One region of the Bacillus sp. SCT118 genome, then DNA from elsewhere that is predicted to be linked to it. Evidence: a T-box and tRNA genes for the amino acid it is inferred to sense, from the RefSeq annotation. Region 1 holds a T-box; the other holds one or more tRNA genes.
The links. The T-box of region 1 lies ahead of tyrS (tyrosine--tRNA ligase). A T-box ahead of a tRNA ligase gene usually reads a tRNA of that ligase, here a tRNA-Tyr.
Positions count from the first base shown of each region.

Region 2: it has a tRNA-Tyr gene. The T-box ahead of tyrS (tyrosine--tRNA ligase) is inferred to sense a tRNA for this amino acid. The anticodon was not compared.

Region 1 covers NZ_CP191225.1:268,133-280,613, reverse strand. The annotation lists gene sacX (SacY negative regulator SacX) at 1-852, shown strand, start outside; gene sacY (transcription antiterminator SacY) at 906-1,748, shown strand; gene ACQVGT_RS01415 (glycosyltransferase family 8 protein) at 1,801-2,661, opposite strand; gene ACQVGT_RS01410 (YwaF family protein) at 2,771-3,484, opposite strand; gene ywaE (tyrZ transcriptional regulator YwaE) at 3,634-4,149, shown strand; T-box leader at 4,144-4,358, shown strand; gene tyrS (tyrosine--tRNA ligase) at 4,399-5,640, shown strand; gene ywaD (aminopeptidase YwaD) at 5,795-7,162, shown strand; gene ywaC (GTP pyrophosphokinase YwaC) at 7,191-7,823, opposite strand; gene ACQVGT_RS01385 (1,4-dihydroxy-2-naphthoate polyprenyltransferase) at 7,965-8,900, opposite strand; gene ACQVGT_RS01380 (hypothetical protein) at 9,064-9,198, opposite strand; gene ACQVGT_RS01375 (teichoic acid D-Ala incorporation-associated protein DltX) at 9,348-9,497, shown strand; gene dltA (D-alanine--poly(phosphoribitol) ligase subunit DltA) at 9,515-11,026, shown strand; gene dltB (D-alanyl-lipoteichoic acid biosynthesis protein DltB) at 11,023-12,210, shown strand; gene dltC (D-alanine--poly(phosphoribitol) ligase subunit 2) at 12,227-12,463, shown strand; gene dltD (D-alanyl-lipoteichoic acid biosynthesis protein DltD) at 12,463-12,481, shown strand, end outside.
Region 2 covers NZ_CP191225.1:3,832,140-3,844,620, forward strand. The annotation lists gene ACQVGT_RS19590 (undecaprenyl-diphosphatase) at 1-133, opposite strand, end outside; gene glmS (glutamine--fructose-6-phosphate transaminase (isomerizing)) at 423-2,225, opposite strand; gene glmM (phosphoglucosamine mutase) at 2,659-4,005, opposite strand; gene cdaR (CdaA regulatory protein CdaR) at 4,024-5,478, opposite strand; gene cdaA (diadenylate cyclase CdaA) at 5,471-6,292, opposite strand; gene rsiW (anti-sigma-W factor RsiW) at 6,453-7,079, opposite strand; gene sigW (RNA polymerase sigma factor SigW) at 7,093-7,656, opposite strand; tRNA gene ACQVGT_RS19625 (tRNA-Gln) at 7,886-7,957, opposite strand; tRNA gene ACQVGT_RS19630 (tRNA-Tyr) at 7,962-8,046, opposite strand; tRNA gene ACQVGT_RS19635 (tRNA-Thr) at 8,069-8,141, opposite strand; tRNA gene ACQVGT_RS19640 (tRNA-Val) at 8,146-8,221, opposite strand; tRNA gene ACQVGT_RS19645 (tRNA-Glu) at 8,225-8,299, opposite strand; gene ACQVGT_RS19650 (2-thiouracil desulfurase family protein) at 8,479-8,934, shown strand; gene ACQVGT_RS19655 (GNAT family N-acetyltransferase) at 8,947-9,429, shown strand; gene murQ (N-acetylmuramic acid 6-phosphate etherase) at 9,539-10,453, shown strand; gene ACQVGT_RS19665 (MurR/RpiR family transcriptional regulator) at 10,470-11,321, shown strand; gene ACQVGT_RS19670 (PTS transporter subunit EIIC) at 11,347-12,481, shown strand, end outside.

The DNA.
Region 1 (12,481 bases):
CTAGGGGCAGTGATTGCAGGGCTTTTGACGCATCCTGATCTGCTGGACCCGTCTATGCTCGGCAGCAAAACCCCGTCTTCTTTAGACATATGGGGGCTTCATATCCCAATGATGGGCTATCAGGGTTCCATGATACCGATTCTTCTTTCCGTTTTTGTCATGAGCAAAATTGAGAAGCTATTAAAATCGATTGTGCCGAAGTCGCTTGATGTCGTGATCATTCCCTTTATTACGGTCATGGTGACAGGATGCCTCGCGCTGATTGTGATGAATCCCGCCGCGTCCATCATCGGCCAGATCATGACACAATCGATCGTCTTTATTTATGATCACGCCGGCATTGCCGCCGGAGCCCTTTTCGGCGGCATCTACTCTACCATTGTCCTATCTGGATTGCATCATAGCTTTTATGCAATTGAGGCAACGCTGCTTGCTAATCCGCATGTCGGTGTCAACTTTTTAGTGCCGATATGGTCGATGGCGAATGTGGCCCAAGGCGGAGCGGGGCTTGCGGTATTCCTCAAAACGAAACAATCAAGCCTGAAGAAAATTGCGCTCCCCGCTTCTCTGACCGCGTTTTTAGGCATTGTTGAGCCGATTGTATTCGGGGTAAATCTCAAACTGATCCGTCCCTTTATCGGAGCAGCCATCGGCGGTGCTATTGGCGGAGCATACGTGGTTGCGGTACAAGTTGTGGCAAATTCATACGGGCTGACAGGCATTCCGATGATTTCAATTGTGCTGCCGTTTGGCGCCGCGAATTTTGTTCATTATATGATCGGTTTCTTGATCGCAGCCGTCTCTGCTTTTATAGCTACATTGTTTCTCGGGTTTAAAGAAGAGACAGAATAACTGGATTTATTCGATTTCATTCATAAAACGGGGGATGAAAGGACAAAAAAGCTATGAAAATTAAAAGAATCTTAAATCATAATGCTATCGTCGTAAAGGATCAAAATGAAGAGAAGATTCTCTTGGGTGCAGGAATTGCGTTTAACAAAAAGAAGAATGACATTGTCGATCCGTCAAAAATAGAAAAAACCTTTATCAGAAAAGATACACCTGACTATAAGCAGTTCGAAGAGATTTTAGAAACATTGCCTGAAGACCACATTCAGATTTCTGAGCAAATTATCTCTCATGCCGAAAAAGAGCTGAACATCAAAATCAACGAGCGCATTCATGTCGCTTTTTCAGACCATCTTTCTTTTGCAATCGAACGCCTGAGCAATGGGATGGTTATCAAAAATCCGCTGCTGAATGAAATCAAAGTCCTTTATCCAAAGGAGTTCCAGATCGGCTTATGGGCCAGAGCCCTGATTAAAGATAAACTGGGGATTCACATTCCTGATGATGAAATCGGCAATATCGCCATGCATATCCACACAGCAAGAAACAATGCTGGCGATATGACACAAACGCTTGATATTACAACCATGATCCGTGATATTATCGAGATTATCGAAATTCAACTGTCTATTAATATCGTTGAAGATACCATCTCTTATGAACGGCTCGTGACCCATCTCCGCTTTGCCATTCAGCATATCAAAGCAGGCGAATCCATTTACGAGCTGGACGCAGAAATGATCGACATCATTAAAGAGAAGTTTAAGGATGCCTTCCTGTGTGCCCTAAGCATCGGCACCTTTGTGAAGAAGGAATACGGCTTTGAGTTTCCTGAAAAAGAATTGTGCTACATCGCCATGCATATTCAGCGGTTCTACCAACGGTCAGTCGCACGCTGAGGCAAACAAAAAACGCTTTTGATCATCTCAAAAGCGTTTTTTTATACCTGTATTATTGGTTGATCGCCGGGTTGCTGATCGTATTCCACTTCGTATACGACATGTAATGGAAATACTGATCGCGATATGGGTGTTTCGTATTAGAATTCCAAGGCTTTTCACCGCCGCAGAAGTGGACGACTGCCGGGTTTTGTCTCGCTTCGTTGTAAAGCTTCCGCCCTAACAGAGTCGGTGGGGTTTTCAGCTTTAACATGATATAGGTTTGAGCGTTCCAGCGCGGATGAAGTTCATACCACTGATCATACAAGATCGCATTCAGTGCATCTTGGTCATGCAGCACAAGAAAGTCTTCGTCTGGGTGTTCATTGATAAAGTTGATGACTTTTTCTGTGATGTTTTGCTTTCTCCAAGAGTCAAAATCAATAATCATGATACCTGAGTTAAAATACTTCCCTGTATCAGTGACGTTCATTTCTTTCAGGCGTTCATGCTGCCCCGCATCCTCAACAGCGGCTACGGTGTATGGCGCAATGTCTAAGTCCCATAGCTTAGAAATATCCTCTAGGACAAGCGCATCACAATCGATGTAAATCATTCGTTTGATGCTTTCATCCTTAATTAAGTCAGGAATCGAAATGCGGTAATACGCGGCTTTTGTAATATGGCTGCTCTCTACCGCATGTTCATACATTTTGGTATCCACTTCTAAAAACTCAATCGGCACTCCGAATTTCAAAGTGGTTTCTTCCAGTCTTTTTTTGTTATCAGGCTTAATTCCGCCATCAATGACGTATAATTTTGCCTCTCTCTCCTGATCCATGTTAGTCAATAAAGAAACGAACATCCCACCTAAATGACGAGCATAATTATCATCTGCGCATGATACGATATGCATGATTTCATCTTTCCTCAATGGTATTCATCTCCCTTTTTGTTGTACAAGTTACATACCCTTTTTCAAAAAAATAAACACGTTCTCCGACATTTTTTTAAACAGAATGTGTGATACAACAAAAAAGGTGTCATTTTTTGAAGATGCGATAAAGCCAATAAAGAATGAAAAAGCTTGCGATTGTGATGGCTTCAGCCGAGACGATATACCACGGCCATGGCCCGAGAACATCTAAGAGAGAGGATCCGCCCGGTTTTTTCGTCAAATACATATAATTCGCGCCAAGCCAGCGATCAATCAGGAAAATACAGACGCCGTACACATTAACAAGCAGGACTGTCACCCATAACGAGCGCTGGCCCATTCTGTAGGTACCAATCACAGCCATCAGAAGACAGGATAAAAACACAGACCCGTGAGAAATAAAAAAGAGGATATATCGGATATGCGGAAATGAAAACATACCAAGGTCAGGAGTGGCAAGAGCCTGAATCGAACTGCCGATGCCGACAAAAAACAAAAACACAAACAGCTTTCTGCTTTTTGTCACTAACATAATAGCTGACAAATACACCGACAGGTCACTAAGCTGGAGAGGCAATGAAGTGCGCACCGACCACCTGCCCGTGGCGACCATCCATATTTGATAGCCGATTTGCGAACCAAGCAAAAGAAACACAAACAGAGAACGCAAAAACCGGCTGGCCCTCGGCTGCTTGACCCCATCTTGGAACAAAAACAACAGAATGGCCAAAAGGGCGATAATCGCTAACGTCACTACATGCTCTGTCGAAAACAGATGAAACGGATCATGCTTATAGACGGATTGAACATATTTTTGCAAGATTGCACCCCGTTTGCGGTTTTTTGTTTATTTTGGCGTTGTTTGGGCTTTTTTTATTCAACCGATATATGGGCTTGAAGTTCACACCAGACTCTGTTAAAATTCGTTTCATAGCTAATGATTCTGATAATTTAAGGCAGGCCTAAAAAATGGAACGTTCACATCAACATCAGCAGCTTCGGAAGGAAGAACACGATACACTTTCTAAGCTCAAACAAATGCCCGTCGAGTCACTCAACCTGGAAGCCATTTCGATCGCTACGAATCTGTATCGGTCTGCACAAAGGCTCCGTGTCAAAATGGAGACTGAGGTTCTTTCTTCCTATAACCTTTCTTGGACCGCTTTCTCCATTCTTTATGATCTATGGGTATGGGGAGCGCTCGAAACGAGAAAAATCGCTGAGCTGTCAGGGATATCTACAGCTACAGCAAGCAACGTGATCAAAACGCTCGAAAAAAAGAGTTTTTGCCGTAAAAGCATGGACACAAGAGATCGGCGACTCGTGTTTGTCTCTATCACAGATTCCGGCAAACAAGCGATCGAAGAACTCTACCCGGAGTTTCACAAAGGGGAAACAGAGCTCATCGCAGGAATGACGAAGGACGAACAGAAAATATTGACAGGGCTGCTTAGAAAGGTAGCTGACAATCTTCATACAACATAAGCTTTGACGGGAATCCAGTAGCGGTTTGTCTCCCTGTTTCAGAGAGCCGGCGGAAGGTGCGAGCCGGCACACAGCAAACGTGAATTACCTCCCCGAGCTTTCTTTGTGAACCTTAAAAGTAGCAAAGAACGGGAAACCGTTATTCGAATGAGCGGAAGACGATGTCTTCAACCAGGGTGGTACCGCGTGCATTGAGCCACGTCCCTTATCGGGATGGGCTCTTTTTGTGTTTGAAAAAAAGGAGGAAGAGTGATGAAAACATTTGAGCAGCTCACAGCGTCACAGCAAAAAGAGGTAGAAAGACAGCTTCAGCTATACATGATAGGCGCCCACGAAGTCATACCGCCGGAGGAATTAAAGGCAAAGCTCGTGAAATCAATTTCCACGGGCACGCCGCTTAAAATTAAGCTCGGATTAGATCCGTCTGCACCGGATGTACATTTGGGCCATACGGTTGTGTTAAATAAGCTTCGCCAATTTCAAGAAAACGGCCACATTGTCCAGCTGTTAATTGGGGATTTCACAGGAAAAATTGGTGATCCGACCGGAAAATCGGCAGCCAGAAAGCAACTGACTAATGAAGAAGTTCAGCACAATGCCAAAACCTACTTTGAGCAATTCGGAAAAGTGCTTGATCCAGAAAAAGTCGAGCTTCACTACAACTCGAAATGGCTGAAAACATTGAATCTGGAAGATGTCATTGAATTAGCAGGGAAAATAACGGTAGCCCGCCTGATGGAGCGCGACGATTTTGAAGAACGCATCGCCATGCAAAAATCAATCTCACTGCATGAATTCTTTTACCCATTGATGCAGGGATATGATTCTGTCGTTCTCGAAAGTGATATTGAATTAGGCGGAACGGATCAGCATTTCAATGTCCTCATGGGACGGCATTTTCAAGAACGATACAACAAAGAAAAACAAGTCGTCATCCTTATGCCGCTCTTGGAAGGCTTGGATGGCGTCGAGAAAATGTCGAAGTCGAAACACAACTACATTGGCATTAACGAACATCCAAACGACATGTACGGAAAAACGATGTCACTGCCCGACAGCCTGATGAAAAAATACATCCACTTGGCGACAGACTTAGAGCTTGAAGAGAAAAAACAGCTCGTAAAAGACTTAGAAACCGGCGCCGTTCATCCGCGTGATGCTAAAATGCTTTTAGCCAAAACAATCGTCCGAATGTATCACGGAGAGAAAGCAGCAGAAGCTGCCGAACACTCGTTTAAAACAGTCTTTCAGGAAAACAGCCTGCCGGAAGATATACCGGCCGTAAACTGGAAAGGCGAAAAAACGATAGCGATGATTGATCTGCTCGTCAAGCTAAAGCTCCTCTCTTCGAAGAGCGAGGCGCGCCGCATGATTCAAAACGGCGGTGTACGCATCGACGGAGAGAAAATAACAGATGTTCACGCCAAAGCAGAGATAAGAGAGAATATGATCATCCAAGTCGGCAAACGCAAGTTTTTAAAGCTCCAATAGTCTGATATTCCGAAACGCTTATGACCCTTCATTCATAAGCGTTTTTTGCAGGTATAAAGCACTGTCTTTTCAAAAACGCTCTTCATCTTGCAGGAAACTCCTTTAGCATCCCGAAATATTCCCCAACCATACATTTAGGGGAGGTTTATTTTTGATGAAAAAGCTTTTGACTGTCATGACGATGGCTGTTTTAACTGCCGGCACACTGCTCTTGCCGGCACAGAGTGTCACCCCTGCCGCACACGCTGTACAAATATCAAATAGCGAGCGCGAGCTTCCATTCAAAGCAAAACATGCGTACTCTACCATTTCTCAGCTAAGTGAAGCAATCGGCCCCAGAATAGCTGGAACTGCAGCTGAAAAAAAGAGTGCCCTATTGATCGCCTCATCCTTGAGAAAATTAAAGCTTGATGTGAAGGTTCAACGATTCAACATTCCTGACCGGCTTGAGGGAACACTGTCTTCAGCAGGACGCGATATTCTTCTCCAAGCGGCGTCCGGTTCAGCTCCGACTAAAGAACAAGGGCTGACGGCCCCGCTTTACAATGCGGGATTGGGCTATCAAAAGGACTTTACCGCTGACGCCAAGGGCAAAATCGCCTTAATTTCCAGAGGAGACCTGACTTATTACGAGAAAGCCAAAAATGCCGAAGCCGCCGGAGCGAAAGCTGTCATCATTTATAACAACAAAGAAAGCCTCGTGCCTATGACGCCAAACCTGTCGGGAAATAAAGTCGGCATTCCGGTCGTCGGCATTAAGAAAGAAGACGGCGAAGCGCTTACCCAGCAAAAAGAAGCCACCTTAAAACTAAAAGCATTCACAGACCAAACCTCCCAGAATATCATCGGAATCAAAAAACCAAAGAACATCAAACATCCAGACATTGTGTACGTGACGGCCCATTACGACAGTGTTCCTTTTTCGCCCGGAGCAAATGACAACGGCTCAGGAACCTCTGTTATGCTGGAGATGGCGCGTGTCTTAAAAAGCGTTCCATCTGATAAAGAAATCCGCTTTATCGCTTTCGGCGCCGAAGAGCTCGGCCTGCTCGGTTCCTCTCACTATGTAGATCATCTATCGGAAAAAGAGCTGAAACGAAGCGAAGTGAACTTCAACTTAGATATGGTAGGCACAAGCTGGGAAAAAGCGTCTGAGCTGTATGTCAACACATTGGACGGCCAATCTAACTATGTTTGGGAATCCAGCCATACGGCTGCTGAAAAAATTGGGTTTGACAGCCTGTCTCTGACACAGGGAGGATCATCTGATCATGTGCCATTCCACGAAGCCGGCATTGATTCCGCCAACTTTATTTGGGGAGACCCGGAAACAGAAGAAATTGAGCCATGGTATCATACCCCCGAAGACTCGATCGAACATATCAGCAAAGAACGCCTCCAGCAAGCAGGCGATCTTGTGACAGCCGCTGTCTATCAGGCTGTGAAAAAAGAGAAGAAACAAAAAGCCATTAAAAAACAAATGAAGGCCAAAGCCTCCGACATTTATGAAGATATCAAATAAAGAAGACGGCACTTTGCTGCCGTCTTTTCTAATCCACTTCTTTCTTAATCCCCAGCATTTTCTCATCTAAATAATGGGCGATCTCCGCAGCTTCCTTCAGCTCATCTGTTAATTGCTTAGGAACGTCATTGTTCAATTTATAGTAAATTTTATGTTCAAGGCTCGCCCAGAAATCCATCGCAATCGTTCGGATTTGAATTTCTGCTTTGACGTATTCCACACGGTTCGTTAAATTCACAGGCATCTCAATGATTAAATGCAGGCTTCGGTAGCCGTTCGGTTTTGGGGTCTGGATATAATCCTTCACCTTTACGATTCTCAAATCTTCATGCTGCTTTAACACGTTAACAACATTGTAAATATCAGAAATAAAGGAACAAATGATACGCACACCGGCGATATCGTTGATATGCTCCTTCATTTCCTTCGTCGTAATCTCACAGCCCTTTCTCATTAACTTATTCACGATGCTTTCAAAGCTTTTGACACGGGATTTTGTATGTTCAATCGGGTTGTGTCCGTGAATGAGGTTATACTCCTGGCTGATAATTGAGAACTTTGTATCAAGCGCATCTAGCGCAAATTTATAAACTAATAATTCATTTTTCCAATCTTCCATTACTGTTTTTAAATCGTCCATATGTGTTACAGATAAATCCATTTTCGTCATCTCCTTTAACGGAACTTTATCCGCTGTCCATGTACTAGACGTCCCTGTCTGCTGCAAGGTTCTATGAATTTTTTTACAAAATGCGGTCGATTGTAACAAAAAAAGACCGCACGAAACGAGCGGTCTTTTTTATTATCGGAAATAGCTGATCAATAATCCGATCGAGAGCAGGAATCCGAAAAATGTATTTGTTTGGGCTGTTGATTTCATTGCGACAATCATATTCATCGGCATTTCTTTTTGGACGAAGCCCTTCACTGCCTGAACCGGCTTAGGCACGCTCAAAAAGACGACAAACAGCCATGGGCTTGCGGCACCGGTAATAACCAAGCCGACAACCCAGATATAAGCGACAGCAAACGACGCAGCTAACAGAGTAACAGCTCCCTTATGCCCCATCAAAATCGCCAATGTTTTGCGGCCGCCTTTTTTGTCCTCTTCAATATCACGAATGTTGTTCGACAGGTTAATCGCGCCGACAAGAATCGCAATCGGGATGGAAATCAAAATGCTTTGCGTGTTGATCATATCTGTCTGAATGAAAAATGAAATCAGCACAAACACCGAACCCATGCAAATGCCTGAGAATAATTCACCGAACGGCGTGTACGCAATCGGCAGCGGCCCGCCTGTATACAGGTAGCCGATCGCCATGCCAACGAGGCCGATCAAAGCGAGCCACCAGCTGCTGCTCGCACAAATATAGACACCGAGCAAAATGGCAATCCCGTATGAGGCAAGAGCTAATTGCAAAATCGTTTTAGGCTTCATTCCGTGGCGTACAATTGCCCCTCCGATTCCGACTGATTCTGCTGTATCTAACCCGCGTTTAAAATCATAATATTCATTAAATAAGTTCGTCGCGATCTGGATCCATAGGCAAGAAAACAGCATAGCCAAAAACAGCAGCAGATCAACCTTCACATAAAACATCGCCAAAACGGTTCCGAGCAGCACAGGCACAAACGATGCGGTTAACGTATGAGGACGGGTTAACTGCCAAAGGATCTGCCCCATGCTTTCTTTTTGCGGCGCTGTCTGACCCTCACCCTTATTTGTTTGATTCATCTTCCTCTTCCTTTCTATTAAAAGGCTTACTTTTTTTCAGCCGGCAGCTTGTTAAAAACTCCTTTTTTTGCTTCCTTATCTATCATAATGACTTCTCCCCTATTTCACAAGATACCGCAAGAAGGCGTTTTCTTTCTTATTATACGCTTCCGCCCCGATTTCATTAGGTTTCTGCTTTCACTTGAACGAACAGGTACAGAAAAATTTTTTTAAGTACATTACACTTTTTAAAAGTTAAAAAGATCTTTTGACTCCAGGTATCTTTTCCTTTATTATGAATCAGCTCGAAACATTCCATTCTTGCCCTTGCAGGTATAAAGATTCATTTTCAAAAACATACGCCGATATATTAATTTGAGGGAGATTAGGGAAAAAATGAAACTTTTTGAGCATCTGATCGTCAAATACTCATGTGATTGTCGAAAAAACGGGAAGGGAATTTTTGATATGCTGCAATTAATGAAACAGCTGTATGAAAAACCCGCTGTCAAGTGGACATGTCATACAGGCTTTTATTTGATGATACTGCTTGTTTTGTTTTTTATGTATGGTTTTCACACCGCGAATACCGGTTCATATATTTATAACGATTTCTAATTGGAGAGAGAATAACTATGAAACTTTTACATGCTATTCAAACACATGCGGAAACTTATCCGCAAACCGATGCCTTCCGCTCTCAAGGCCAGTCGCTCACGTATCAGGAATTATGGGAGCAGTCTGACCGCGCGGCTGCCGCGATCCAAAAACGCATTTCTGGGGAAAAGAAATCTCCTATCCTTGTGTACGGCCACATGGAGCCGCACATGATCGTTTCCTTCTTGGGAAGTGTCAAAGCGGGACATCCTTATATTCCGGTTGACCTGTCCATTCCGTCCGAACGGATTGCGAAAATTATCGAAAGCTCTGGAGCAGAATTGCTGATCCATGCAGCAGGACTCTCAATTGATGCAGTCGGCCAGCAGATTCAGACAGTTTCTGCGGAAGAACTGCTAGAAAACGAAGGCAGCTCTGTCAGCCAAGATCAATGGGTCAAAGAACACGAAACGTTTTATATCATTTACACTTCCGGAAGCACAGGAAATCCGAAAGGCGTGCAGATTTCCGCTGCGAACCTTCAAAGCTTCACAGACTGGATTTGTGCAGACTTTCCAGTCAGCGGAGGAAAAATATTTTTAAACCAAGCACCGTTCTCATTTGATTTGTCTGTCATGGACCTATATCCGTGCCTTCAATCAGGCGGGACTTTACATTGCGTGACAAAGGATGCTGTGAACAAGCCGAAAGTCTTATTTGAAGAGCTGAAGAAGTCCGGGCTGAATGTGTGGACATCAACGCCTTCCTTTGTGCAAATGTGCCTGATGGATCCGGGTTTTTCACAGGATCTGCTGCCTCATGCGGACACATTTATGTTTTGCGGAGAGGTTCTTCCGGTTTCTGTGGCAAAAGCGCTGCTTGAGCGTTTTCCGAAAGCGAAGATTTTTAATACGTACGGCCCGACTGAAGCGACAGTGGCTGTCACATCGGTTGAAATTACGGATGACGTCATCAGCCGCAGCGAATCGCTTCCAGTGGGCTTCGCCAAACCAGATATGAATATTTTCATTATGGATGAAGAGGGACAGCCGCTTCCTGATGGAGAAAAAGGAGAAATCGTCATTGCAGGGCCGAGTGTAAGCCGAGGCTACCTTGGTGAGCCAGAGCTGACGGAAAAAGCGTTTTTCTCCCATGAAGGCCAGTGGGCATACCGAACTGGCGATGCCGGCTTTATTCAAGACGGTCAGATTTTCTGCCAGGGACGTTTGGATTTTCAGATTAAACTTCACGGCTATCGAATGGAGCTGGAGGAAATCGAGTTCCATGTCAGACAGTCACAGTACGTTCGCTCTGCTGTCGTGATTCCTTATCAGCCAAACGGAACAGTTGAGTACCTGATCGCTGCTATTGTGCCTGAGGAGCATGAGTTCGAGAAGGAATTCCAGCTGACAAGCGCTATTAAAAAAGAGCTTGCCGCTTCTCTTCCGGCATATATGATCCCAAGAAAATTTATCTATCAGGATCACATTCAAATGACGGCTAACGGCAAAATTGACCGAAAACGCATTGGCGAAGAGGTTCTTGTATGACGCCTTACAGCTCGTTTTTATTCTTTATACTGCTTGGCATTCTTCTTCTGCCGACGATCATTCTCGGCTTAAACGGAAAAAGATTTCAAGCATACAACATGTTCATATCTATCATTATATTGGCTTTAATTTTTTCGCACGACTTACACGGGGTCATCGCGCTGTGCCTGTTTACAATATGGCAGGTGCTCCTGATCAGCGGCTATCTGGCATACCGGCAGAAAGCGAACAGCGGCTTTGTCTTTTGCGGAGCTGTTATCGCGTCTATTCTGCCTTTATTTCTGTCAAAAATATGGCCGTTTCTTTCACACCCGCAGCCGCATCATCCGCCGCATAACCTGATCAGCTTTTTAGGTATTTCATATTTAACCTTTAAAGGCGTTCAGCTGATTATGGAAGCAAGAGACGGACTGCTGAAAGAACAGCTGCCATTGCACCGCCTGCTGTATTTCATCCTGTTTTTCCCGACGATTTCCTCCGGCCCGATCGACAGATACCGCCGGTTCGTCAAGGATGAACAGAAGGCTTGGACGAAAGAAGAATACGCCGACCTGCTGTATACGGGAATCCATAAAATCTTCATCGGTTTCCTGTATAAATTTATTATCGGCTACGCGATCAATACGTACTTCATCATGAATCTTCCCGCAATCACGCACAATAAGATTCTTGGGAACCTGCTGTACATGTACGGCTACAGCATGTATTTATTCTTTGATTTCGCCGGCTACACGATGTTTGCCGTCGGGGTCAGCTACATTATGGGCATTAAATCACCAGAAAACTTTAATAAACCATTTATCAGTAAAAATATTAAAGATTTCTGGAATCGCTGGCATATGTCTCTGTCATTTTGGTTCAGAGATTATGTGTTTATGAGATTCGTATTTTGGATGACTAAGAAAAAGTGGATCAAAAACCGTATGGCCGTCTCAAACATCGGGTATTTCCTGCTGTTTATGCTGATGGGGGTTTGGCACGGGCTCGCGCCGCAATATATCATTTACGGCCTCTATCATGCCGTTCTGATGACGTGTTACAACTTTTTCGAGAAGTGGAATAAGAAATATAAATGGCTGCCGTCCAACCGCTGGACAACCATTCTCGCGATTGTGATCACATTCCATTTCGTTTGCTTCGGGTTTTATATTTTCTCAGGAAAACCATTTCATCACCACCATTAAAGGAGATTAGAAAGCTATGGATTTTAAACAAGAGGTATTAGACGTTTTAGCAGAGGTTTGCCAGGATGACATCGTAAAGGAAAATCCTGATATTGAAATTTTTGAAGAAGGTTTGCTTGATTCTTTTGGAACAGTAGAATTGCTGCTTGCGATTGAAAACCGTTTTGATATTTTAGTGCCGATCACTGAATTTGACCGGGACGTTTGGAATACACCTAACAACATTGTAAATCAGCTGTCTGAGTTGAAATAATGAAAAAGCGTTTTTTCG
Region 2 (12,481 bases), 470 kb from region 1:
GTGCAAGTAAAAAAACCATATATTCAGCAATAAAACTAAATACAGGATTCAAAAAGGGATGTTCTTTTCCTAAGTCATTAACTAGTCTAAACAGTGATATATTAACTTCTGAAATATCCAAACCCAACACCATCCAATCTCTTTTTAGAACATAATAAAAGAAAATTAGATGACCTGCCATCGAATAAAATTACATTATTTGAGATTAAAGTTACATTTTTGTAAGATTGGTGTCACATCTTTATGTAAAAAGGGAGCCCAAAATCAATTGGAATCCCCTTATAATTTTTAGTTACCCGCCTCTTTAGTTAAAATAGAAAAATACCCTTAGACATAAATTATCTAAGGGGAAAAACAACATTTTTATAAACGTCGTAACTTTATTTTAAAGCCGCAAAAATAACCAAAGGGGTTAAACATTTTTACTCCACAGTAACACTTTTCGCAAGGTTACGCGGTTTATCAACATCACAGCCGCGATGCAGTGCAGCATAGTAAGCGATCAGCTGCAATGGAACAACAGATACCAACGGAGCAAGCGCTGGGTTTACTTCCGGCAGTACGAATCTGTCATCCGCATCGTCTAGGCCTTTTAGTGAGATGATGCATGTGTTTGCTCCGCGAGCGGCAACTTCTTTGACGTTTCCGCGGATGCTTAGGTTTACGTGCTCTTGAGTTGCCAGTGCGAATACTGGTGTTCCTTGTTCGATCAAGGCAATCGTTCCGTGCTTTAGCTCACCGCCGGCAAAACCTTCTGCCTGGATGTAAGAAATCTCTTTCAGCTTCAGTGCGCCTTCGACACATACGAAGTAGTCAAGGCCGCGTCCGATGAAGAAAGCGTTTCTGGATACAGTCAGGTATTCACGGGCGATCATTTCCATTTCGTCTTTCTGGTCGCATAGAGCTTCCATTGCGTTTGCAGCGATACCGAGTTCTTTGACGAGGTCAAATCCGATATCGATGCCGTTTTTGTCAGCAGCCACAGAAGCAAGAACCGCAAGAACTGCGATTTGTGCAGTGTATGCTTTCGTTGACGCAACAGCGATCTCAGGGCCTGCATGAAGCAGCAATGTATAGTCAGCTTCACGAGAAAGCGTTGATCCAGGTACGTTTGTGATTGTCAGGGCTTTGTGTCCGAGCGCTTTGACTTGAACGAGAACCGCGCGGCTGTCTGCTGTTTCTCCGCTTTGAGAAAGGAAAATGAAGAGCGGTTTCTTAGACAGAAGCGGCATGTTGTAGGAGAATTCACTCGCTACATGCACTTCAACCGGCACGTTTGCCCACATTTCAATATATTGTTTACCGACAAGTCCTGCATGGTAGCTGGTTCCGCAGCCAATGATATAGATGCGGTCCGCTTCCGCTACAGCGGCAGCGATATCGCCAGGCACAGACAGCTTGCCGTTTTCATCTTGATACGTTTGGATGATTTTGCGCATAACAACAGGCTGCTCATCCGTTTCTTTCAACATGTAGTGAGGGTACGTGCCTTTTTCGATATCACTGGCATCAAGCTCAGCAATATAAGACGCACGTGTAATCACGTCACCATCAAGGTTTTTGATGACAACTTGGTCATCAGTGACGATAACCATTTCTTTATCCATCAGCTCAACATATTCGTTGGTTACTTGAAGCATCGCCATCGCATCAGATGCTACGACGTTGAATGTATCTCCAAGACCTACTAATAGAGGGCTTTTGTTTTTCGCTACAAAAATCGTTTCTCTGTTGTCGTTATCGAATAAAGCAATTGCATAAGAGCCTTTTAACAGTGTAAGTGTTTTGCGGAACGCTTCTTCTGTCTCAAGTCCTCCATTGACGAATTGCTCGATTACTTGAACGACTACTTCTGTATCGGTGTCACTTTTGAGCTCTACATCTTGCAAATATTCTTGCTTCAGCTGAACATAGTTCTCGATCACGCCGTTATGAACAAGTGTAAAGCGGCCCAGTGCGCTTTGATGCGGGTGAGCGTTCAGATAGCTTGGTTCGCCGTGTGTAGCCCAGCGAGTATGCCCAATTCCGGCTTTCGCTTCTACATTGGCATCCACAACTTCACGAAGATCTGCAATGCGTCCTTTTTCTTTGAACACATGGATTCCCTGTTCGTTGGCAACAGCAATACCAGCAGAGTCATAACCGCGATACTCAAGCTTTTCTAACCCTTTTAATAAAATTTCCTTCGCATCAAGCTGACCGATATAACCTACGATTCCACACATATTTTTCTTCCTCCTAAGATTGTAAAAGGAGACGAAGAAAGTCAAATTTCAAGGGGACTTTCAATCGTCCCCTCCTACATGTTTTTTGGAAGATCATGTGATTTCTCTTTGTTCAAGGAGTCACCCCCTTGGTTTGAAGAAATCCTTACGGCTGTGATCTGCACACTCAGCCGGGAGGCATCCGCCGAAAATTCGATAACCTCCATCCTCGTCAACTAAGCCTTTTTCCGGGCGCTTAGTTCGGGCGCTATAATTATAGGTAAAGCAATAATCCCGTCTTCTTTTCCTATTGAGATAATAAGAACAAGACAAGCTTGATTTTACAACATGTGGCATAAACGGTCAATTGTTTTTTAAACAATTTTGCGCTATGTCTCACAATTATCTTATGTAATCCTCGCTTGTCTTGTTCACTTTCTGATAATAGACTTCGTTACTCTAATCCCATTTCTGACCGGACGACTTCAACAATGCGATTGACATACTCATCACACAGCTCTTTCGTCTTCGCTTCAGCCATGACACGGACGAGCGGTTCAGTTCCTGAAGGGCGCACCAAAATTCGGCCGTCGCCGTTCATTTCTTTTTCAACTTCAGAAATAATTGCTTTTACTTTTTCATTTTCTTCAACTTTATATTTATCAGTCACTCTCACATTGACTAACAGCTGCGGGAACTTCTGCATTTCAGCTGCAAGCTCTGACAGCGGCTTGCCTGTTGCTTTCAAAGTGTTCATCAGCATAATAGCAGACAATAATCCGTCCCCTGTCGTGTTGTAATCAAGGAAAATAAGATGTCCTGACTGCTCTCCGCCGACGTTGTAGCCGTCTTTTTTCATTGCTTCTACTACGTAGCGGTCGCCGACAGCTGTCTGCACGCTTTTGATGCCTTCTTTTTCGAGTGCCTTATAGAAGCCGAGGTTGCTCATCACGGTTGAAACCACTGTATCATCCTTTAAACGGCCCTCTGATTTCAGGTGTTTTGAGCATATGTACATGATTTGGTCGCCGTCTACAATATTTCCTTTTTCATCGACAGCAATCAGGCGGTCGCCGTCACCGTCGAATGCAAGACCGAGATCCGCGTTTTTCTCTTTGACAAACGCGCTGAGCGCTTCGGGATGAGTCGAACCGACGCCGTCATTAATGTTTAATCCGTTCGGGGAAGTCCCCATTGTCGAAACATCTGCATCTAAATCAGCAAACAGGTGTGTCGCCAAGGATGACGTTGCGCCATGGGCACAGTCCAATGCCACATGAATGCCTGTGAAATCTTCATCAGCTGTCTGTTTTAAGAATTGCAGATATTTTTGTCCGCCTTCAAAATAATCGTTTACAAGTCCAAGGTCTGCTCCGACAGGTCTTGGCAGCTTATCCTCAGGTTCGTCCATCAGGCGCTCAATTTCAGCCTCCTGTTCATCAGAAAGCTTAAATCCATCTCCCCCAAAGAATTTGATGCCGTTATCCTGCACTGGGTTATGAGAAGCGGAAATCATGACGCCCGCCTCTGCATCCATCGCTTTTGTCAAATAAGATACACCTGGTGTAGAAATGACACCTAGGCGCATGACTTCTGCGCCAATGGATAAAAGTCCGGCGACAAGGGCTCCCTCCAGCATATGGCCGGAGATGCGTGTATCGCGGCCTATCAGCACTTTTGGACGTTGTTTGTCTTTTGTCAGCACATAACCGCCGAAACGTCCGACTTTAAAGGCCAGCTCAGGTGTAAGCTCACTATTGGCGACACCTCTTACACCGTCTGTTCCAAAATACTTGCCCATTTTATAATCGCTCCTTTTTTATTCCGATGAGGATTGTGAATTCGCAGTGGATTCATCCTCATCCTGATCTTGGTTTTGCTCTTTATTTTCGTCTTGGTTTTGATCGTTGCTGTTTTTATCAGTGTTCTTTGTATCTTCTTGCTGATTGTTCTTTTGATCATTTGTTTGTTTATCTGTGTCATCCTGATTCCCTGATGTATTGCTGCTGTTATCATTCGTTGATGTATTGCTTTTCTTAGACGTCAGCTTGATTTTGGCGTTTTTCCGCCCCAAGGACCAGGTTACATTCTGTGGCCCGTTCACTTCAAGCTTCACGCTATGCTCCCCGTCCTCTAAATCTGAAACATTCACATACAATTCAATATCTGATTTTTTCAGTTTTTTTATATTCGCGGGAGAGCCTTTAGCCGTTACGTCTATCGCTTGTGATTCAGGATCAAGAAATTCAATGTTTTGTGAGCTGCTCAGCCCTACAGTCTTGATAGGGACATTCTCGAACTTCTGATCCGCTTCACTATCGACTTCTATATGCAAAGTCACCTTTGACGGCGAGATTTTTTTGACACCGTCAGGAAGCGGAATATCTGCCTCGATATCGGAATCCTTGTTAATTTTACTTAAATCTAAGCTGACGCCGTCAATAAATTCAAGAGAATCCAACACATCCTGTGAGCCGTAAACCGTTACCTCACTGGGGCTGGATTCAATATTCGCTATGCTGACACCGTCAGGAAGGCTTCCTGTCCGTTCAATTTTAAAGGGCACTTTTTTACTCGGGCTTGTCACCGGAACGGTAATCTTGATGACCGAGGGCTCCACGTCGACAGGAAGCGCGTTTCCGTCTTTATCATAGACAGTCACTTTCGCTTCCTTTTCAATCGTTTCATCTGCGTTTTCCAAATTCACTGAAGCTTTTACAAGAGAAATATTATCGATGACATTTTTCGATCCGGTAATCTGCACATTTTTCGGACTGACAATCGGCTGCTCCGGAGAATAGCCTTTTTTCATCTTGCTTTTGTTGTAGTACTCCACTTCTACGGGAAAACTTTTGGTCGTCCGTTCCTGAATGGTCACTGTCGTAACAGACGGATTAATTGAGATTGTCAGCCCATCCGACACGTTTTTGGCCTTAAGCTCAACCTTATGTGTGCCGGTTTTCAAATGTTCCATATCGGCATATATTTCAAAGTTTTTGGTCTGCCGAGCCTTTTTCACGGCGCTTGTCGAGCCTTTTATCGTGACATTAACCGTTTGCGGAACACCCGTCACGACGTAATTTTCATCATCATAATACGCTTTAACCGGAATATCAGTCAGAGTTGCTTCATCAGTTGTTGATGTCGGAAAGAAAGATTCACCCGGTTTTTTCGGAGTCGGTGCTTGGTTGCTGTTAACCGCCACATAAAGCAAGAGCGCGAAAAGCAGAGCAATGATTTTCACAGCCCAGCGGTTGTTTAAGAATTTATCCATTTTTCTTGCCCCTCCAATACCAGCGGTTAGAAGAAGTGTCTCTGGTGTTTTTCTTAAACTCGGCTTCAAGCATTTCTTTCAGCGCTTCTTCTGTAAGCTCTCTGTGAAGGTCGCCGTTCTTTGCCACACTGACGCCGCCGGTCTCTTCAGACACAATAATCGTCAAACTGTCTGTTACTTCACTGATACCGACAGCTGCTCTGTGCCGCGTGCCCAGTTCTTTTGAAATAAACGGGCTCTCAGAAAGCGGCAGATAACAGGCGGCCGCGGCAATTTCATTATTTTTCATAATCACCGCACCGTCGTGAAGCGGGGTGTTTGGGATAAAAATATTGATCAGCAGCTCAGAGCTGACTTTGGCATTCAGTGGTATGCCGGTTTCAATATAATCCCCCATTCCAGTATCCCGCTCAATGGTCAGCAGGGCGCCTATACGGCGTTTCGCCATATAATTGATCGCTTTTGTAATGGCCTCAATCGTTTTCTGCTGCGCTTCTTCAACAGGCGTGCCGCTCCTCGAAAAAAAGCGGCCGCGGCCTAGCTGTTCAAGCGCTCTTCTCAGCTCAGGCTGAAAAATAATAATAATTGCTAAAAATCCCCATGTTATCGCTTGGTCCATCAGCCATTGAAGTGTGCTGAGGCCCAAATATTGGCTGGCCATACGAACAAGCACGATGACTACAATTCCTTTTAACAGCTGAACCGCTTTCGTGCCGCGTATCACCATAATCAATTTATATATCACATACCAAACAAGGAGAATATCAACGGCATTGCCGAGGTACTGCAAAAAAGGGATATCCTCAAAAGCCATTTCCTCGTCCTCCAAGATTTCAGTCATTTCGTATTTTGTGTTTTACGTGTTACGCATATGTACTTTACATAGCGAGCCCATTATACCACATTTCGATTTAGCAAGTGAAATGTGCCAGCCCTCTCAGCCCGCAAAAAAAGAGCAAAGCGGCTAACGCGCTTTACTCTTCTCCGTTCGGACTGAATGCATCGAGTACACTTTTCCCCGCAGACTTCATCTTGTACCATGTCCAGTCGAATAATTGATTGATTTCTTCAATCTGACCGGTGACTTGTCCAGCAGAGGCCATATACTTTTCGCCGTTTACGACGGTTACATCCCCGTCTATTTTGCCTTTAATAATCAGCTTGCCGTTTTTGACAGTGACATCACCTTTGACCGTCTCACCTTCTGGCACGGTCACAGTATGGTTATGAACCACAAGATTCGGCTGCTTGGATACGCTGAAATTGTGGTCATTATGCCAGCTGTTAAAAAAACCTCCGCCCATCAAAATGATGAATACCGCAGCAGCTGCGATAACGGGATGGGTTCTGAACCATCTTTTTACAGAAGCTCTTTTCTTCTCCTTAGGCAATTTTGCCATGACATTAGCGGTAAAATCCGCGGGGGCTTCGACATGCGATGTGCTCCGTACGAGCGCTATGGATTTCTCCATCTCGTAAAAATGCTTTCTGCATTTCTCGCATGTCTCCAGATGTTCATTTAATACGTGTTCATCTTTTGGAAGGATATCTCCATCAAGATGCATATGCATAAGCTGCACAATTTGTTCAGGACAGCTCATTTCATCACCCCACTTAAAGATCCCTTAATTGTTTTCTAAGAGCCTCTCTGCCTCTGTGAATCCGCGTTTTCACAGTCCCCACAGGAATGTTTAGAATCTCCCCGATTTCAATTAATGAGAGTTCGTCAATATACTTTAATACGATGACTGTTCTGTATTTGTCAGGAAGCTTTAAAATTTTCTGCTGTATCGTGTTTGAGAGCTCCAGCGACACAACTGCATCTTCAGGCAAAACACCATCTGCGGCGATTTGAGAATACATGGTCAAGCCTTCCGTACCAGCCACCTCTGCATCGAGGTAATAATCCGGCTTCTTTTTGCGAATGCGGTCAATGGTCAAATTGGTCGCGATTCGATAAAGCCAAGTTGAAAATTTCCGGTTAATATCAAAACTGTCGATATTAACGTACGCTCTGATGAAAGCTTCCTGTGCAATATCCTCCGCCTCATGCACATTGCCAAGCATACGGTAGCAAAGCTGATAAATTTTATCTTTGTAAATATCTACGATGTCCGCAAATGCATCCTGGTCGCCTTTTTTGACTTGTTTAATTCTTTTTTTAATCATCATTTCCATATTTATCTAACCTCTGCCTTCACCGGTCTGTATGTATACGAGCTTCGTTTCAAAAGGTTTCAATTTTTTTATAAAATAAGTTTATCAAATTTTTGGCAGGGTGTAGATGGTAATTCGTGAATAAACTACCTTAACATATTTTTAAAATTATTATACAGACTGAACAGTTAGAAGTTGGAATGATTTTTCCAAAAGAAAAAAGACACCTTTTGATCAAAGGTGTCTGTGACTGGGCTAGCTGGATTCGAACCAACGCATGACGGAGTCAAAGTCCGTTGCCTTACCGCTTGGCTATAGCCCAATAATGGTGGAGGGGGGCAGATTCGAACTGCCGAACCCTGAGGGAGCGGATTTACAGTCCGCCGCGTTTAGCCACTTCGCTACCCCTCCACATAAAATTTTGAAAAAACAGTGCCGGCAAGAGGACTTGAACCCCCAACCTACTGATTACAAGTCAGTTGCTCTACCAATTGAGCTACACCGGCAAGATGGTGGAGGATGACGGGCTCGAACCGCCGACCCTCTGCTTGTAAGGCAGATGCTCTCCCAGCTGAGCTAATCCTCCAAATGGTGACCCGTACGGGATTCGAACCCGTGTTACCGCCGTGAAAGGGCGGTGTCTTAACCGCTTGACCAACGGGCCGTTGTGTTCTCGTCGAGCTGACAAAAGTTATTATATACAGGTCACCCCCTGTTTGTAAAGAGGAAAATTAAATTTTTTATTTTCAAACTTTTTAACTCCTTTTTTAACTGAAAAAGCCTCCCAACTAAAGCCATTTATTTTATGATAGAGACAAGCAAAGCAAGAGAGGAGAAACCAATATGATTCTAGTCAGTTCTTGCCTTGGAGGCATTGAATGCAGATATAACGGCTCTCACGCAGCGTCGGAGAAAATCAGAAAACTCGTCGATGAAAAGAAAGCAGTCATGGCTTGCCCTGAGCTTCTCGGCGACTTCTCTACCCCACGCGAACCCGCAGAAATCATAGGAGGCACCGGCGAGGATGTCCTCAATGGAACAGCGAAAATCGTGACAGCTTCAGGAGAAGACGTCACAGAACTATATATGGAAGGCGCCGCGAAAACATTGGCTTACGCAAAAGAAATCAACGCTTCTGCCGTCATATTAAAAGAAAACAGTCCATCTTGCGGAAGCGGGTTTATCTATAACGGCACATTCTCTGGCAAAAAAATCACCGGCAACGGAGTAACCGCCGCATTGTTAAAACAAGCGGGCTACCGCGTCATTTCGGAAAACGAGCTTGACGACATATTGTAAGGAGGCCACCCCATGACTCAAGACATTTCTTTATCCTTCTATAAGCCTGAACACTTGCCCGAGCTTCAATCATTCACGCTCACTAATGATGACAAACGCTTTACCTCCCTCCCGAAAGAGGTGCTGTCTCAGGCTCTGGGCATACAGGACCGATACCCGGTTGTCATCTTAAAAGACGACCTTCCAGTCGGTTTTTTCATTTTACATGCATCAAAAGAAACGCTTGCTTCCTATTCTAACAATCCATTTGCTTTACTGCTCAGCTCCCTGTCTTTAAACGCTGTGCACCACGGAAAAGGCTATGCGAAAAAAGCCATGATTTTGCTTCCCGCTTTTGTGAGCGGATATTTTCCATGGTGCGACGAAATCATCTTGGCCGTCAATCATCTGAACATACGCGCAAAACACCTTTATATGAAAAGCGGGTTCCTTGATAAAGGACGGCGAAGAATCGGGCCGCTTGGAGAACAGTTGATCCTTCATCATTTCTTATAGTCTTGAGTGAAATAAAATTTCAAAAATTTAAAAACATAGTTGAAATATCATAACAGAAATGAATATACTGAACATTGAGATATATCATTTTAAAACAGGGGGCATCCTCATGTCAGAACCATTAAACCTTCACCGTCTTACAACGGAATCACGCAATAGTCAAACAGTTGAAATCCACAAAGCAAACACTCTCGGCATCCTCAAAATGATCAACAACGAAGATATGAAAGTCGCTGCAGCCGTTCAGGAGGTTCTCCCCGACATCAAAACAGCTGTAGACTGCGCATATGAATCGTTTCAAAATGGAGGCCGGCTCATATATACAGGCGCCGGCACAAGCGGCAGACTCGGCGTCATGGATGCTGTTGAATGTCCTCCCACCTACAGCGTAAGCCCTGATCAGGTCATCGGAATCATGGCTGGAGGCCCCAAAGCCTTTTTACAGGCAGCAGAGGGCATTGAAGACAGTGAGGAAGCAGGAGGTGAAGATTTAAGAAACATACAGCTCACTTCAAATGACACCGTCATTGCCATCGCAGCAAGCGGCCGCACACCGTACGCCGCAGGCGCCCTAAGATACGCCCGCAAAGTCGGAGCACACACCATCGCCCTTACTTGCAATGAAAATTCCGCCATCAGCAAGGATGCGGATCACAGCATTGAGGTTGTCGTCGGACCTGAGGCCATTACAGGATCAACACGTATGAAAGCCGCAACCGCTCATAAAATGATTCTAAACATGATATCTACCGCTGTAATGGTCAAAATCGGCAAGGTTTACGAAAACTTGATGGTAGACGTCAACGTCAGCAACAAAAAACTAAAAGAACGCGCCATCAGCATCATCCAAAGCCTTACAAATGCTTCATACGACACAGCCAGGCACACCCTGGAACAAGCCGATCATCACGTCAAAACAGCAATCGTCATGCTCAAAACAAGCACAGATCAGAAACAAGCAAAGACATTACTCGATGAAGCAAACGGTTTCATTGACAAAGCAATCGAACATTACCATCCATGATAAGGAGAGAACTAGAATGGCCACAGGCGGTTTAGCGATCATCCAATCAATGAAGCATAAGCTCCCTCCATCCGAGCGCAAACTTGCAGATTATATCCTAGCCCATCCTCACAAAGCAATCGAAAGCACCGTCAACGAAATTAGCGCCTTAGCCAATTCAAGTGACGCTGCCGTCATCAGGCTCTGCAAATCACTCGGTTTAAAAGGATTTCAAGATTTAAAAATGAGAGTAGCGGGCGATCTGGCAAAGCCAACTTTTCAGGGCTACCGGGATATTGTTCCCCACGAGCCGCTGCCCTCCATTTCCGAAAAAACGGCCGGCAATGCCATTCAAGCCATTCAGGATACTTCAGACCTGATGGACTACAAAGAGCTTGAACGAGCGGTTTCTCTGCTTCTCAAAGCTCATACCGTGCATTTTATCGGCCTCGGGGCTTCCGGCATTGTCGCCAAGGACGCCCAGCAAAAGTGGCTTCGCATTCATAAACAAGCAACCGCGTTTACAGACACTCATCTTGTGGCATCTTTAATCGCAAATGCAGATAAAGACGACATCGTATTCGCCATTTCGTTTTCAGGAGAGACACAGGAAATCATTGAACTGTTCGCCATGGCCAAGGAAAAAGGCATCACAACGATCAGCCTCACACAATTCAGTCAGACATCCGTCTCCGCACTGGCTGATGTCCCTTTGTATACAGCCCATTCCAATGAAGCCTTGATTCGAAGTGCAGCCACTTCCTCCCGCCTCGCCCAGCTTTTTATAATTGATGTTTTGTTTTTAGGCATGGCGGCTGAGCAGTATGAAACGACAACCGGTTATATCGATAAAACGAGAGCAGCCATACAATCTATGAGAATAAAATAAGGCATCTTGAAGGGGAGGGGTTTTAATGAGCAAAGAAAATAACTACCATCATCTCGCACAGAAAATCCTTGAGCTATGCGGAGGAAAATCCAATATTTCTTCATATACGCATTGCATGACACGCCTGCGCATTACGCCTTACGATGAAAGCAAAGCGGATGCTCAGGCTTTAAGAAAGCTTGACGGCGTATTGGGGGTCGTTGAAGCTGAAACCTTACAAATTATCCTCGGCACAGGAGTCGTCAATCATGTTACAGCTGCTTTCTCAAAGCTCGTGTCAGCAGCAGAAGAAAGTGCCGATGTCAAAGAAGCAGCGGCCAAAAAGAAAGCCGATATCAATCGAAAAAACGCCACTCCTTTTAAACTTTTCTTACGTAAAATTGCCAGCATTTTTATCCCTCTTATTCCCGCTCTAGTCGCTTCCGGTTTAATTACTGGGATTACCAAAGCAATTATTCAAGCAGGCTGGCTCTCTGCAGACTCACAAATTGCGGTTATCCTGACAGTCATCGGATCAGGGCTGTTCACTTATCTCGGCATTCTCGTTGGTATTAACGCTTCGAAAGAATTTGGCGGGACACCCGCACTTGGGGCTTTGGCCGGGATCTTGATTATCAATCCGGAGATCGCAAAAATCAGTTTATTTGGAGAAGAGCTTCTCCCGGGCAGGGGAGGTCTGATCGGCGTCCTTTTCGCAGCCATATTCATTGCTTACACCGAACAATTTATTCGCCGTTTTATTCCTCAATCACTCGATATCATTGTCACACCCACCGTTTCACTGTTAATCACCGGAATCGTAACGTATGTCGTATTTATGCCTTTAGGCGGATTCATTTCTGATGCCATTACATCCGGCCTACTGTCCATCCTGGACATCGGCGGCATCGCTGCGGGCTTTATTCTGGGCGCAACCTTCCTTCCTCTCGTCGTAACCGGACTGCATCAAGGCTTGACGCCTGTGCACATGGAACTAATCAATTCAATTGGCAATGACCCTCTGCTCCCTATTTTGGCTATGGGAGGTGCAGGACAGGTAGGCGCGGCCTTTGCCGTCTTCGTGAAGACGAAAAAAACAACACTGAGGAAAGCAATCGCCGGCGGGCTTCCATCGGGACTGCTCGGCATTGGTGAACCGCTTATTTTCGGAGTGACGCTGC